2 regions of the Arthrobacter sp. MDB1-55 genome follow, and region 1 is predicted to be linked to the other one. Evidence: predicted binding sites of a transcription regulator. Region 1 holds the regulator's gene; the other holds the start of a gene.

Region 1 (7,895 bases):
CCCAATCGTTCCCCGGCCTCCACTGCGGGACGGGTGAGGATGATTCGGTTGACTTCTTTGTGCTGCAAGGCCTGAACAGCCTTGGCCATTGCCAGGTAGGTCTTGCCTGTACCCGCCGGGCCGATGCCGAAGACGATGGTGTGCGCGTCGATCGCTTCGACATAATTCTTCTGGTTGACTGTCTTGGGCCGGATGGTGCGGCCGCGCGACGAGAGAATGTTCATTGACAGGATCTCGGCCGGCTTCGCTGCACCCTGCGTCTTCAGCATGAACAGCAGCTGCTCGAGCACCTGCGCGGTTACCGGCGTCTGGTTTGCAGCAAGAGTGCGTACCTCACCGATCAGGCGCTCGGTGCGCCCAACGTCGGTCGCGGGACCCGTGATGGACAGTTCATTGCCGCGGACGTGCAGCTTGACGCCGGGAAACGCCCCTTCGATCATGGCAAGGGCCTCGTCGTTGGCGCCCAGGGCCTGCACCATCTGGTCGGCGGAATCGAATTGAATGACCCGGCTGTCCAGGCCGGCGGCCCCCATACCCACTGCGGAATCGGTCATAGTAGCGGCCCTTGAGCCTTCCATCTCTCCTTGTGTATGCCGGATCTTCCGGTGATCTACTGGTCCAGGCCTGCGAATAAGCCTCCTACAAGCGTACCGCCGCAGCCCTGCCACCGCTTGCGTGATGCAGGCCGATCATTCCCGGGGGTCCGAAAGGGTGAAGATCTCAGGAACGCAACGGCCCGATATCAATCGCGTTTCAGTCAGGCGGCGATTCGGGAAAACCGCACAGTAGCGGCCAGCACCTATGCCAAGCTGGATTGTGCTGCTCGCTGCGGCACCGGATGCTTCCGCGGCATTGCCGATTGTTGAAACAACAGCGGTGCTGCACCTATGCATTTTCATAACTTTGGATGAGAGGAGACGCCGAACACATGGCCGCCACTCCTCCTTCCGGAAACCGAACTCCAGGCCGCCATTGGAAGGGATCCATCGTCGTTGCAGCGGCGCTCTGCCTCCAGGCCTGCACCATCGGAGGACCGGCAGAGCCCACCTCGGAGCTGGGGACAGAGGCGGAGTTGCTCCTGGAATCGACTGCCAGCATGCCCGAGTTGGACGTGCAGAGCCCGACAGCCACCGACTCCGACGAACTCCTTCCCGTCTACTGGTTGGGAAGTGCGAACGGACTCCTCTACCGCGAGTTCCTGCCCGGTGAGTCCTCCGGGGATCCGATCGCTGACGCAGTCTGGGCAATGACAAGTTCGGAACCGCTCGACGACGACTACTACAGCCCCTGGCTGGAAGCATCTGCGGTCAATACATCGATCTCGCCTGACAACGTCATCACCGTCGACATCTCGTCAGACTCATTCGCCGCTGGAATCGGTGCTGATGTTGCCGGACGTGCTGTGCAGCAGCTTGTGTACACCGCGACAGCCGCGGCAGCCAACTCAGGGCTGATCATCAGTGGCAGTCCCAGCAGCGTGCGGCTGCTGGTGGACGGGAAGGCCGGCTACAAGGCGTTCGGCCATATCGAGCTGGGGTCTGTTCTTCAACGCGACGTGAGTGCTATTGCTCCCGTTTGGATCATCAATCCGCAGGACAGTTCCCTCAAAAACGACCGGACGGTCATCGTCCAAGGGAGCACCACGACAACTGATCCGAGCCTCGATTGGCGGATCCGCCGGGTGAATGCAGGCGGTGTTTTCACGGAGGATGTGGTCGCTGGATCCGTTCCCGTCGAGGCGGGCACGGGTGCCGTCGGACTCTATGAATTCAGCGTCTCCCTGGAAGAGGGGACATACCTTGTCGAGGTGTACGAATCGACGGGAGCCGACCCGGGCGAAGGGCCTGCCGCTGACACCATTGCAGATGACAAGCTGGTCAGCATCCGCTGACCAGCTTCAACAGCAGTGGCCCTTTGCCAGCGGCCTATTACCAGCGGCCCAGGAGCTGATTCAGGACGGCAATCGCCGCAGGTCCGGCGGTCGAGGCTCGCAGGACGTTGGTTCCCAACTGCACGGGAACGGCCCCGTGTTCCTCGAACAGGGTCACCTCCTGCGGGCTCACACCCCCTTCGGGCCCCACGATCACCGCCACTGTTCCCGTGTGATCCTCGGACCGGCGGTTCCAATAGCTCGCAAGGGAAATTCGCCCTTCCTCATGCAGCAGGACCGGGTGCGCTACATCGGCGAGCCAACGCCCCAGGCCCCTGCTGTCCACTGTGTCGAGGACCTCGGGCACACGGGTACGCCGGCTTTGCTTCGACGCTGCACGGACGACGGATTCCCACTTCGCCTGCCCTTTCACTGCTTTGTCTGCGCGCCACCTCACGATGCTTCGGTCAGCTTGCCACGGAACGACCGCGTCGACGCCAAGCTCGGTTGCGGCCTCGACTGCCATCTCGGCCCGATCACCCTTGGCAAGAGCCTGCACCAGGACGATGCGGGTCGCCGGCAGCGGTTCGAAGGAAACCGTATCCACTGTCATGACGACGGCCGCGCCGGACACATCGACGACGGTACAGCCCAGGCGGTTTCCCTCGCCGTCCAAGAGGTCCACCGTCTCACCGGCCACCACGCGTTTCACAGTGGCTGCATGGTGCGCTTCCGTTCCTCGCAGTGTGATGCTGCCGCCGGCAACGGCGGCCTGAACCTCCGCAGGATCGCCGAAGTATGCCTGGTTGGTCATGATTCTCTACCGGTCAGAGGTTGCCGAGGCGCTCGCGCAGCCGGGCGAAGACTCCTGATCCACTGCTTGCCAGCTGCCCCTCGGTGAACTGCTCACCACGCATTTCCGCGAGGCGTCGAAGCAGCTCTTCCTGGGCTGCATCAAGGTTCCGTGGAGTTTCGACGCTCAGGTGCACGAGAAGGTCTCCCCGGCCGTATCCCCGCAGATGTGTGACGCCGAGGCCCTTGAGCGTGATCACTTCTCCGGATTGGGTTCCCGGTTTGATGGTCAGTTCCTGGTCCCCGTCGAAGCTGGTCATCGTCACGGTGGTGCCAAGCGCCGCCGCTGTCATTGGCACGCTCAGGGTCGCGTGCAGGTCATCTCCTTCGCGGAGGAAGGTGGGATCGCTGTTGACCCGGATCTCGACGTACAGATCACCCTGCGGTCCTCCTGCAGTGCCCGCTTCACCCTGTCCGGCAAGCTGAATCCGCGTACCGGTGGCTACACCTGCGGGAACCTTGATGGTAAGACTGCGGCGGGAACGGATGCGGCCGTCGCCATTGCATTCGTTGCACGGATGGGGAATGACGGTGCCGTAGCCCTGGCAAGTGCCGCAGGTCGCCGTCGTCATGACCTGGCCCAGGATCGACCGGACCGCGCGCTGCACCTGCCCGGAGCCACCACAGATATCGCAAGTCTTCGGAGATGTGCCCGGCTGGGTGCACGATCCGTCGCAGGTGGGGCACACCGCAGCGGAGTCCACCTCGATCTTCTTGTTGGTGCCGAAGACGGCGTCCTTGAGATCAATGCGGACGGCTATGAGTGCGTCCTGTCCGCGCTGGGTCCGCGACGGCGGACCGCTGGGGCCGCCGCCTCCGAAGAAGGTTTCGAAGATGTCCTGGAATGCGAATCCGGGGCCGGCATAACCGCCGCCGAAGCCGTTGTCCGTTCCGTTCTCGTTTCCGGTGGTGTCATAGACGCGCCGCTTCTGCGGATCAGAGAGAACTTCATAGGCGCGGGTCACCAGCTTGAATTCCTCAGCTGCTTCCGGCCCGGAGTTGACGTCCGGATGAAGTTTGCGGGCCAGCTTCCGGTAAGCCTTCTTGATCTCTTCGCCACTGGCGTCGCGTGCAACACCTAGGACCTCGTAGTGATTACTCACTCCTGCACATCACTTCCTGTAATCTCACCGCGCGAGCGGCTCTGGTTCAAGGGGTCCGTCATCCGTTCATGACTCATCGAGGATGCGGGAAAGATAACGGGCCACCGCCCTGACGGCGGCCATGGTGGTGGGGTAGTCCATTCTGGTGGGTCCGAGGACTCCCACCTTGGCAAGGGCGTCCGGCCCGTATCCCGTGGCGATCACCGAGGCCTCTGCAAGGCCACCGTACGGGTTTTCACGACCAATGCGGACGGAAACGCCGAGGGCATCCTGCTCCATTTCGGAGAGCAGCCGAAGCATGACCACCTGTTCCTCGAGGGCCTCCAGCACAGGGCCGATGGTCAACGGGAAGTCCAGGGTTGAGCGGGCAAGGTTGGCCGTTCCTGCCATGACGATCCGATCTTCCCGGTTCGCGGCGGAGAGATGTTCCAGGCCGTGCGCCAGTGCCTGGCCCAGCGACTGGAGTGCGGGCGGCAGCTCGGCCACACAGGACGCCAGTTCCGAAGGAAGCGACGGTAGGCGCACGCCCGACACTTTGGTCAGGAAGCGCTGACGCAGATCGGCCAATTCGTTTTCATTTGCGTCGGCAGGGACGGGCACGACCCGCTGCTGCACCGCCCCGTTGGTGGAAATGAGCACCACCAGCACGCGGCCGGGCGCGAGCAGTACCAGCTCGATGTGGCGGACGGACGCTGCGCCCAGATGTGGGTATTGAACGACCGCGACCTGATTGGTCAGCTGTGCGAGGAGCCTTACCGTGCGGTCCAGGACGTCGTCCAGGTCATCGGCACTTTCCAGAAGGGCACGGATGGCACGCTTCTCGGGCGCGGATAACGGCTTCACTTCAGCGATGCGGTCGACGAACAGCCGGTAACCCTTGTCAGTGGGAATGCGGCCGGAACTGGTGTGCGGGGCGGTAATGAGGCCTTCCTCTTCGAGGAGCGCCATATCATTGCGGATGGTAGCCGAGGACACGCCGAGCTGGTGCCGCTCAACCAGGGCCTTGGACCCTACCGGCTCACGGGAATGGACGTAATCCTCGACGATGGCACGCAGGACTTCAAGCCGCCTGGGCTCGCTCATATTCACCTCCGATATACCGCATTGCCCACTCAACGAGTTAGCACTCAACACGCCTAAGTGCCAAGTCTAATACGATCGCTGCGATTGTTAGCATTGGCTCTGCCTGTTCCAGCGGGCAGGGATTTGCGGAAGCGAGCGAAATCACATGTCGTATCACCAGTGGGGCGCACAGGACATTTCCCAGCCCCGACGCGTCGTCCTTGAGAAGGTTGAGGCGCGTCCGGGCATCGTCCTAGAGGACGTTCAAAGCGGGTTCGTCGGCGAGATACTTCGTACTGAGAAGTCCGGCGGTATGCATGTCATGATCCTCGAGGACCGCCGCGGCAAACGGCGGACCTTTCCCCTGGGATTCGGTTTTCACCACGAGGGCTCCCCCGTTGAGATGGTTCCCGCGCTGCAGCGCACCGCAACGCCCCAGCGCACAGCCTCGGGCTCGGTCCGCGTTACCGGCCAGCGTGCCCGAACAGCCCGCGCGAGCAGAATCTGGGTCGAGGGCAAACACGATGCGGAGCTGGTCGAGAAGGTGTGGGGCGATGATCTGCGGGTTGAGGGCATCGTCGTCGAGCCCTTGCACGGGGTCGATGACCTGGCAGGGGCGGTCCGCGACTTCGCTCCCTCACCCGGAAGGCGCCTCGGTATCCTCGTTGATCACCTTCTGCCCGGAACCAAGGAAGCTCGAATCGCCGAACAGGCCATGAAAGTGACCGGTGCAGCGCTCAATGTGTTGATTGTGGGGCACCCCTACGTCGATGTGTGGCAGGCAGTGAAACCGCGTGCTCTCGGATTGGAGGCGTGGCCCGTCATTCCCCGCGGAGAGGACTGGAAAACAGGGATACTGACGCGGCTAAACTGGCCGTGCTCCTCCCAGGCGGATATCGCCAACGGCTGGAAGCGCATTCTGAGCGGCGTAAACACCTACGCGGACCTCGAACCCTCTCTGCTGGCCCGGGTCGAAGAGGTCATCGACTTCCTTACCGGGCCGGGGCCGAACGCGTAGCCCCAGCATCGCTGTAAGTCGTGGGAACTGCACGGGCACGCTTCACCCAGTACCCTTAGACAGTAAGTTCTGCGCGGAATGCGCGGTGAAGCCCTATCAGTCCGAAGGAATTTTCGTTGTCCAACAGCGCTAATCGGCGCGGTGTCGCACAGACTCCTCCCGCCTCCCAGGACAGAACTACCTCCTTCCAGGGTGCCAGTCCAAGCGCTCCCGCGCTGACTCCCTCCGAGGATCGCCAATGGGCGACCCTCGCCCATTTTCTCGGGATCCTGGGGTTTGTGCCGTCTCTGGTTATCTTCCTCATCTATCGGGACCGGGGGCCCTTCACGGAGCAGGAATCGAAGGAAGCCTTCAACTTCACTTTCCCGCCGAGCATCCTCGCAGCCGTATGCCTGCTGCTGTCCCTGCTCCCGGGCATTGGGGGGCTTTTCGCCGTCCTGAACGCCCTCATCTGGGTTACGCTCGCGGCCTTCTCGGTGGCAGCCGGCATCCATGTGAACCGCGGCAGGCCTTACCAGTACCCCTTCAATCTCCGGATCTTCCACTAGGACGTCAGTCCGGCAAAAGGCGACGGACCACGCCATCGGCTAGTAGCCGCCCGCGATCACTCAGGATCACGGCGCCCTTGAACGCCGCCACAGGGTCGATGAGACCATCAGCTATCAGCCCTGCTACAGCCCTGCGTCCCGGGGATTGCAGGTTCTCCGTCGGGTAACCATCAGCAAGCCGGATGCGAAGCAGAACGTCCTCAACGTAGCGGGCGTCCTTGTCCAGAACTTCACGTCCGGCCGCGGGCGACTCGCCTGCCGCAAGTCTCTGAGCATAAGCGGCAGGATGCTTGACGTTCCACCAACGGGTCCCCCCGATATGTGAATGCGCGCCCGGCCCTGCTCCCCACCAGTCATGGCCTTTCCAGTACGCGATGTTGTGGCGGCACTGATCCTCACCGGAGCGGGCCCAGTTACTTACCTCGTACCACGCCATTCCGGCCGACTTGAGCAGGGTGTCGGCGAGTTCGTACTTGTCGGCGTGGTCGTCGTCGTCGACCATGGGCACCTGACTGCGCCGGATACGGCGGGCCAGCGCGGTGCCGTCCTCGATGATGAGGGCATAAGCGGACAGATGATCCGGTTCGAGGGCAAGCGCCGCTTCCAGGGACGTCCGCCAGTCCTGAAGGTCCTCGCCCGGTGTGCCGTAGATCAGATCCAGGCTCACCTTGAGCCCGGCAGCACGCGCCCACTCGACGGCAAGGGGGACCCGCGCCGGCGAGTGGGTTCGGTCCAGCACCGCGAGAACGTGGGGCACAGCGGATTGCATGCCGAATGACACGCGGGTGAAACCTGCACGCGCCAGTTCCTCGAGGGATTCAGGCGTGACGGAGTCGGGATTGGCCTCGATCGTCACCTCGGCTCCCGGTGCCAGGCCCCAGATGTCGACGGCGGTGCGGAGTACCCGTGCCAGGTCCGCCGAGGGCAGGAGCGTGGGTGTCCCTCCGCCGAAGAAGACTGTGCTCAGCGGGCGGTCGGCAACACCTGAAGCGGCAAGCGCTCCGGCCGCAAACTGGAGCTCCTGCTGCACCGTGAACGCGTAATTGGCCTGCGACGCTCCCCCACCGAGTTCAGCGGCGGTGTACGTGTTGAAATCGCAGTACCCGCAGCGAACAGCGCAGAAGGGGATGTGAACGTACAGGCCGAAATCACGCTCGGCGGAGCCGGCTGCCGCGGTGGGCGGCAGAGCGCCGTCGGATGGAGCGGGGTCGCCGAGAGGCAGCGCGCTAGGCATTGGCGCTCCGGAAACCAGATACTGCTGTCACTTCTTCGCTTTGTCCTTGGACTCATCCGACGACAACGCGGCAATGAACGCTTCCTGGGGGACTTCCACGCGCCCCACCATCTTCATGCGCTTCTTACCCTCTTTCTGCTTTTCGAGCAGTTTGCGCTTTCGGGTGATGTCACCGCCGTAGCACTTGGCCAAGACGTCCTTCCGGATA
Region 2 (7,895 bases), 620 kb from region 1:
AGCCTGGCCGCCGATGATGTCGACATGCGCGGCGGACTTCTCTGCCTTCAGCCGGGCGATCATCTCCAGCACGCCGGCGCTGTGACCGTTGGCGGTGTCCACGAAGAGCGCATCCACACCGGCGTCGACCAGTGTCATGGCGCGCTCCCAACCGTCACCGAAGAAGCCGATGGCTGCTCCGACGCGGAGGCGGCCTTCGTCGTCCTTGGTTGACAGCGGATACTGCTCCGCCTTGGTGAAGTCCTTGACGGTGATGAGGCCCCGGAGGACGCCGTCGTCGTCGACCAGCGGCAGTTTCTCGATCTTGTTCTTGCCAAGGAGGCCGATAGCGTCCTCGCCACTGATGCCGACGTGGCCGGTAACCAGCGGCATCGGGGTCATCACTTCACGGACCAGACGGTGGGGGAATTCCGATTCGGACACGAAGCGGGTGTCGCGGTTGGTGACGATGCCGAGAAGCTTGCCCTGGCCGTCGACCACTGGGAGTCCGGACACGCGGTAGTGACCGCACAGGTCATCGAGCTCGCGGAGGGTTGCGTCGGGGCCGATGGTGACCGGGTTGGTGATCATGCCGGACTCGCTGCGCTTCACGCGGTCAACCTGCTCGGCCTGGTCGGCGATCGAAAGGTTGCGGTGGATGACACCGAGGCCACCCTGACGCGCCATTGCCACGGCCATGCGGGCTTCGGTCACCGTGTCCATGGCGGAGGACAGCAGCGGGGTCTGAACGATGATGCGCTTGGACACCCGAGAGCTGGTGTCGGCTTCCGACGGGATGACGTCGGTGTGGCCGGGCAGCAGAAGGACGTCGTCGTAGGTCAGGCCGACGAAGCCAAAGGGATCATGGGGAGTCGACTGTTCGCTCAACGCGGCGCCTCTTTCAGGGGGATGTGGAGGACGGGACCACCGGCTTCGATCCGCCGGTTGTGCGGGTTCTATCGTAACGAACGGACGGCGCTCCCTATTCCGGGCGATTCGACCACCGCGCTTTCATCAAGCCTGTGCCCGCCGGGCACAGCACGCAAAGTTGGTGATCCCGGGTGTCACCGGCTTTTCGGCGCCCTATCGAGTGATCAAATTCACTGACGCTGGCGTCGGTGATGAAGACAACGACGCCCCGGTCCGAGGGACCGGGGCGTCGCAGGGGCACAGTTGCAGTTGCAGCTAGTGGCTGTGGCCGTGACCGTGCTCTTCGTCGTCGGCCGGCTTCTCGACCACCAGTGTTTCGGTGGTGAGGACCAGCGCGGCGATTGACGCTGCGTTGCGCAGTGCGGAGCGGGTGACCTTGACCGGGTCAATGATGCCGGCGTCGACCAGGTTCTCGTACTCTCCGGAGACGGCATTGAAGCCGTGGCCGACCTCGAGCTGGCTGACCTTGTCGATGACAACGTAACCTTCGAAGCCCGCGTTCTCGGCGATCCAGCGCAGCGGCTGGACGAGAGCGCGGCGGACGAGACCGACGGCGGTTGCCGCATCGCCCTCAAGCTTGAGGACGTTCGGGTCCTCGTCGAGGACCTTCGACGCGTGGATCAGGGCAGAACCGCCGCCTGCCACGATGCCCTCTTCAAGGGCGGCGCGGGTTGAGGACACTGCGTCCTCGATGCGGTGCTTCTTTTCCTTGAGCTCAACCTCGGTGGCTGCTCCGACCTTGATGACGCCGACGCCGCCGGCCAGCTTCGCGAGACGCTCCTGGAGCTTCTCACGGTCCCAGTCAGAATCGGTGCGCTCAACCTCGGCGCGGATCTGCGAAACACGATCGGCAACATCCTGCTCGCTGCCGGCACCGTCAACGATGGTGGTGTTGTCCTTGGTAACGGTGATACGGCGTGCCGATCCCATCACCTCGAGGCCGACCTGGTCCAGCTTCAGCCCGAGATCCGGGGAAACAACCTGCGCACCGGTGAGGGTGGCGATGTCCTGGAGCATGGCCTTGCGGCGGTCACCGAAACCGGGAGCCTTGACCGCAACCACGTTCAGAGTGCCGCGGATCTTGTTGACCACGAGGGTGGACAGTGCTTCGCCTTCGATGTCTTCGGCGATGATGAACAGCGGCTTACCGGCCTGCAGCGCCTTCTCCAGCAACGGCAGGAATTCCTGCAGAGCGGAGATTTTGCCGGAGTTGATCAGGATCAGTGCGTCTTCGAGGACGGCTTCCTGACGCTCGGCGTCGGTGACGAAGTAGGGGCTCAGGAAGCCCTTGTCGAACTGCATACCTTCGGTGAGGACCAGCTCGGTCTGCGTGGTCGAGGATTCCTCGATCGTGATGACGCCGTCCTTGCCGACCTTCTCGAACGCTTCGGCGAGCAGGTCGCCGACTTCCTGGCTCTGGGCCGAGATGGCGGCAACGTTTGCGGTCTGCTTCCCGACGACCTCGCGGGCGTTCTCCAGCAGGCGCTCCGCAACAGCTTCGATGGAAACTTCAATGCCGCGCTTCAGCGCACCTGGTGCTGCACCGGCTGCAACGTTGCGCAGGCCTTCCTTGACCAGTGCCTGTGCGAGGACAGTGGCCGTCGTCGTACCGTCACCGGCGACGTCGTTGGTCTTGGTGGCAACTTCCTTGGCGAGCTGAGCGCCGAGGTTTTCGTACGGGTCGTCCAGCTCAACCTCACGGGCGATGGTCACGCCGTCGTTCGTGATGGTGGGGGCGCCCCACTTCTTGTCGAGGACGACGTTGCGTCCGCGGGGGCCGAGCGTCACCTTGACGGTGTCGGCCAGCTTGTCGACGCCGGCTTCCAGCGAGCGGCGAGCGGCGTCGTTAAACTCCAACTGCTTTGCCATTGTTTGTTACGTTCCTTTCAGGCGTGTGCAGGGATGTGTACTTACAGGAAAGAACCCCGGCCTGATTCGACCGGGGTTCTTCTGCACAACTACTTGACGACGATCGCCAGAACGTCGCGAGCGGAGAGAACCAGGAACTCCTGGCCGCCGTGCTTGACCTCGGTTCCGCCGTACTTGGAGTAGATGACGACGTCGCCTTCAGCAACGTCGACCGGAACGCGGTTGCCGTTGTCGTCAACGCGGCCGGGGCCTACTGCGACGACCTCGCCCTCCTGGGGCTTTTCCTTGGCGGTGTCCGGGATGACCAGACCGGAAGCGGTGGTCTGCTCGCCTTCCAGCGGGCGGACAACAATACGATCTTCAAGAGGCTTGATAGAGACCGACACTCGGACCTCTCCTTCACTTGGTTTGAATGAATCGGGGTATCGAGCAGGCGCTGACCGTCGTCGCGGTGCCGGTTGGCGCATCCTCGAAGGATTAGCACCCTCATAGCGAGAGTGCCAAGTCTGACTTTATGCAAACGGTTAGCACTCGGTCAAGGCGAGTGCCAGAGGGGTGTAAATCCGGGCACGACGACGCGACGCCCCGCGCACTCGACAGGCCGCGCCATTCGCACTGAAGCCGTTCGTTCTGAAGTTGGGAAACCGGCCCCTGTACAAGCACCCCAGGCGCCTAAGCACCCGAGGCCGTCCGGAAACAGGTCGGCACCGCCGGCACCGCTCTCGGCTCAGAAGGGTGGCGGTTGGGTGGTGTAGGTTTTGCCGGCTGGCGAGGAGGTGATGATGGTTCCGGGTTCGGGTTGCCTGTAATGCCAGTGTTCGTTGGTTTTGAGCGTGTGGTGTTTGCTGCACAGACAGGCAAGGTTGGTGTGGGTGGTTGACCCTCCCTGGTGCCAGGGGATGGTGTGGTCGATCTCGGTGGCGGTTGCTGCCCGGTTGCAGCCGGGGTGTCGGCAGGTTTTGTCGCGGACACGGACCCAGTCCTGAAGGTGTTTGGGTGGCCGGTACGCGGTCCGGCCGATGGATAGCGCCGCTCCTGTTTCCGGGTGGGTCAGGATGCGGGTGAAGGACGGCGCGTGGGCGGCGAGACGGGCTGCGGTGTCAGTGTCGATCGGACCGTAGCCTTCCAGGACCGCGTACAGGCGCTGGTCAGCGGAGGCCGATTCGCCACCACTCCCAGTATGGTCAGCCCCGTAGGCGGTCTCGGAGCCGGGCCCTTCGCTACCGGCACCGGGTAATTGGTTCAGGACGGCCAGGGCCGGGACAGTGATGTGGACCGTGGCACCCACGCCACGGAAGCCCGCCCCGGTGCTGGGGTCGCTGGCGCAGGTATGCGTGAGCAGGTCGGTAAACACATCGGCACGTAGTTGTGTGAGGGTGCGGTCCTCGTCCGGGTCCTGGAGGAAGCGGGCTCCGGCGTCGATCCGGTTGTAGATCCCGCAGGCCTGCTCGGCGGGCAGGTAAGCGCTCAACCAGGCCATCCCATCAGCGGCAGGTTCCAGCACCACACGCCGCTCGGCTTCCGCACGTGATTTACGTTCCGGGGCCGCTTCCCGGTGCAAGATCTGCCGCAGTCCGCGCGCCTGCCGGGTCAGCTTCGCCACCGTGGAGTGCTCGGCCGTATCGATCAGCTCCTCCTCGAACCGGGCAACGGCATCGGACGGGACGCCGACGCATTCCTCCACGATCGTCGCGGCGTGGCGCCATGAGAGCTTCCCGGACTCCAACCCGATGAACGTGCGCTGATACGCGTGGACTAGACGCTCGCTGGACTCGACCAGGGCCCTCGCGGTTCGGGTGGGAAGGCGCAGCGCCGCACCCACCTCCTCAGCGGCGTGAAACGAAGCCTCTTCCTCGGCGGCACCACTCACCTCGTACTGCAGCAAGGCCTTCACCCGGTAATGCTCCCGGATCCGGTTCACCAGCTTCACCTTCTGCGCTTCAGCCCAGGACTGTAACTCATTGACCAGAACCAACGCATCCACCGCCCCCGACAGGTCGAAGGAATCCACCGGCGGGAGATGCACGTGTCCACGCGGACCGGCAGGAGCCGGCACCGAGGAACCCTCCCACACCGATGTCAGCCCAATCCGCGCACCATCAGCATCCGGAGGGAACTGCTCCTTCATAGTCATGAAACAAGTTGATCACCCACCACCGACATTTTCGCTCGAAGGTGTAAACGAGTGAAAAACCGGACATCACCAGCAACATGACCGGGCAGCGGCACCCCCGTGTCACCGCCCTGCCTGGCAGCAGAAACTGTTACCGCCGGGCCGACTCCGGTTCTGCCGTATGTCGACCGTGATGGCGGCCGAGCGGCAACATAAGTGGCGCGCCGGAGGTGGGATCAATGATCACCCGGCTGTCGAGCCCGAACACTGCACGGATGGTGTCCTCCGTCAGAGCAGTACGTCTGTCTGCTGTGCAAGAGCCATCGCAATCCACACGCGCTGCCGCTTGCCGTCAACAGACGCCCTAAACTGAAGGACCCGGCGTAGGCCGTTCCAAACTTCAGCCGAAAGCCCAGCGGAAAGCGATACCTTGACCCAGAACCTTCTTGAGCCCGTCCTGACTCCCGAGGGCTGGGAACTGCTCAACTCGCTTGGCCCCTACTCCGAAGCGGACAGTCTCCGCCTCAATGAGCAGCTCCGCGCGGCAGGTCATGCCCCTGATGTGGTCAATGCCGCCCTCACGCAGTCCCGCCTTCGTGCCAAGGCACAGAGCAAGTTCGGCCCGTTCGCGGCGCGGATGCTGTTCACGCCCGCTGGCCTTGAGCAGGCGACCCGACTCAACGTCGCTGCCCGGCACGCCCAGCGCTACGTGACCGCCGGGCTGCAGAAGGTTGCCGACCTGGGCTGCGGGATCGGTGCCGACTCGATGGCGCTCGCCACCCTTGAGCGGGACGTCACCGCCGTCGAGCTCGATGAAACCACCGCAGCTGCCGCCACGATGAACCTCCTGCCCTGGTCCAATGCGACGGTCCTGAATGCCGATGCGTCAGCTGTAGACCTCGCGGGGTACGACGGCGTCTGGCTGGATCCCGCCCGGCGGACCACTTCCAGCTCCGGCACCAGGCGCCTGTTCGATCCCGAAGCGTTCTCCCCGCCGCTGTCCTTCGTCGAAGCGCTCGCTGACACAGGTATGCCCGTCGGGGTGAAGCTCGGCCCGGGTATCCCCCACGAGGCAATTCCTGCCGGCTGCGAAGCGCAGTGGGTCTCGGTGGACGGCGATGTCGCGGAAGTGGTCCTGTGGTTCAACGCCCTCCGCCGCGACAACGTGCGCCGGAGCGCCCTGCTCATCCGTACCGACGGCGCGACTGAACTCACGAGTGAGAGTGACTTCGGAGCGGACGACGACGCCCCGATCGGCCCCGCTGAGGGGTACCTCTACGAGCCCGACGGCGCAATCATCCGCACCGGGCTGGTCGCCGACGTCGCCCGCCAGATCGGTGGACACCTTGTCGACCCCAACATCGCCTACATCTGCGCGCCCAACCTCGTGGAGACGCCGTTTGCCCGGCCCTATCGTGTCCTGGACGTCATGCCCTACAACGTGAAGGCCCTGAAAGCCTGGGTCAAGGCCAACGACATCGGCGTCCTGGACATCAAGAAGCGCGGCACTTCCGTCACCCCGGAGGAGCTGCGCAAACAGCTGCTCACCGGCTCCAGGAAGTCCGTGCGTAAGGCCACGCTGGTGCTGACGAGGATCGGCGAGGAGAGGGTCGCCGTCGTCGTCGAACCAGTTCTGGGCTGACTTCTAGGCGGGCTGGCGCGAGAACTCGCCCGCCAGGCGGATCTGCTCAGCCGTCGGCCGGACCCCGGTGTAGAGCACAAACTGCTCGGCTGCCTGCAGCGCAATGACCTCCGCACCGGTTATCACCGGCTTGTTTGCCCGGCGGGCTGCGCGGATGAGGGGTGTTTCGGACGGCAGCGCAACGACGTCGAACACCAGCGACGCCGCCGTCACCGCTTCATCGCTGAACGACTGGACGTCCTCGTCCTGACCGGTCATCCCGAGCGGCGTCACGTTGATGAGCAGGTCTGCCGTGGTATTGCCGGGCTCTGCCTGCCACTCGAAGCCGTACAGCTCCGCCAGTCTCCGCCCGGCGTCCTCGTTCCGCGCCACGACGGTGACCCTGGTGAAGCCGGCATCCCGCACGGCTGCCGCAACGGCCTTCGCCATGCCGCCGGATCCGCGCAACAAAACAGACGACGACGGCGTCACCTCCCGTCGCTGTCCGATCAGTTCCGCGACGGCCAGGTAGTCGGTGTTGTAGGCGGTGAGGACGCCGTCATCGTTCACGATGGTGTTCACAGAATCAATCGCGGTTGCTGAAGGGTCCATCCGGTCGACGAGCGGAATAACGTCCTCCTTGAACGGCATCGATACGGCGCAGCCGCGGATACCCAGCGAACGCACTCCGCCGATGGCTGCCGGCAGGTCAGTGGTGGTGAACGCTTTGTAGATGTAGTTCAGCCCCAGTTCGTCATACAGCCAGTTGTGGAACCGGGTTCCGATGTTGCTCGGCCTCGCTGCGAGGGAGATACACAGGACCATGTCTTTGTTCAGGATCGGCACCCGCTCAATTATGCTCCGGCCCCAGTACGTTCTCCAACGCGGAACCATCCCCATACTTCTGGGTGGAGATGATGCTGACTTTGCCGTTCGTCTCAAGCACGATTGCCGCTATCTGTGAGAGGTCACCGTTGCCCTGCATGCGCGCTGCCTGTAGCAGTTCCGACTTGGTCAGACGGTTCCTGCGCAGTTCTGCCTCGAGTATCTCGCCGTCTTTGAACAGGAGAGCCGGACGCGAAGTGATTGATTCCCTGAAGCCCGGGCGGCGGGACGAAGTGAAAGCCACCATGAACTGCAGCCCCGCCAGCAGGGCGAGTGCGAACGCACCCTCCGTCCACGAGACATCCGAATTGAGCAGGATGGTCGCCAGGGTCGACCCGAAGGCAACAGTGACGATGAAGTCGAAGATATTGAGCTGGCCGAGGGTTCTCTTGCCCGACACCCGAAGAACCACGACGAGAAGCGCGTAGGCAGCCGATCCTATAAGGAGTATCCGCCCGATATCAGCCCAGCTATCGAACCACATACCGATTCCTTCCC

What was found. Region 1 encodes HrcA, which represses chaperone genes, less so after heat shock. Its sites were predicted from a motif close to TTNGCACTCGNNNNNNNCGAGTGCNAA; they were not measured.
Region 2: the regulator HrcA is predicted to act here: its motif matches at 3,303-3,329, upstream of groES (co-chaperone GroES).

The regions. Positions count from the first base shown of each region.
Region 1 is NZ_JBNHID010000001.1:1,089,045-1,096,939, reverse strand. Features, by position in the region: gene AC5RU3_RS05240 (PhoH family protein) at 1-554, opposite strand, end outside; gene AC5RU3_RS05235 (GerMN domain-containing protein) at 929-1,891, shown strand; gene AC5RU3_RS05230 (16S rRNA (uracil(1498)-N(3))-methyltransferase) at 1,929-2,684, opposite strand; gene dnaJ (molecular chaperone DnaJ) at 2,698-3,825, opposite strand; gene hrcA (heat-inducible transcriptional repressor HrcA) at 3,892-4,908, opposite strand; gene AC5RU3_RS05215 (DUF3097 domain-containing protein) at 5,054-5,905, shown strand; gene AC5RU3_RS05210 (DUF4870 domain-containing protein) at 6,022-6,453, shown strand; gene hemW (radical SAM family heme chaperone HemW) at 6,458-7,687, opposite strand; gene lepA (translation elongation factor 4) at 7,715-7,895, opposite strand, start outside.
Region 2 is NZ_JBNHID010000001.1:467,574-475,468, reverse strand. Features, by position in the region: gene guaB (IMP dehydrogenase) at 1-867, opposite strand, end outside; gene groL (chaperonin GroEL) at 1,165-2,778, opposite strand; gene groES (co-chaperone GroES) at 2,868-3,164, opposite strand; gene AC5RU3_RS02335 (HNH endonuclease signature motif containing protein) at 3,506-4,912, opposite strand; partial or broken gene AC5RU3_RS02330 (hypothetical protein) at 5,043-5,242, opposite strand; gene AC5RU3_RS02325 (class I SAM-dependent methyltransferase) at 5,322-6,533, shown strand; gene AC5RU3_RS02320 (shikimate 5-dehydrogenase) at 6,537-7,358, opposite strand; gene AC5RU3_RS02315 (DUF421 domain-containing protein) at 7,363-7,881, opposite strand.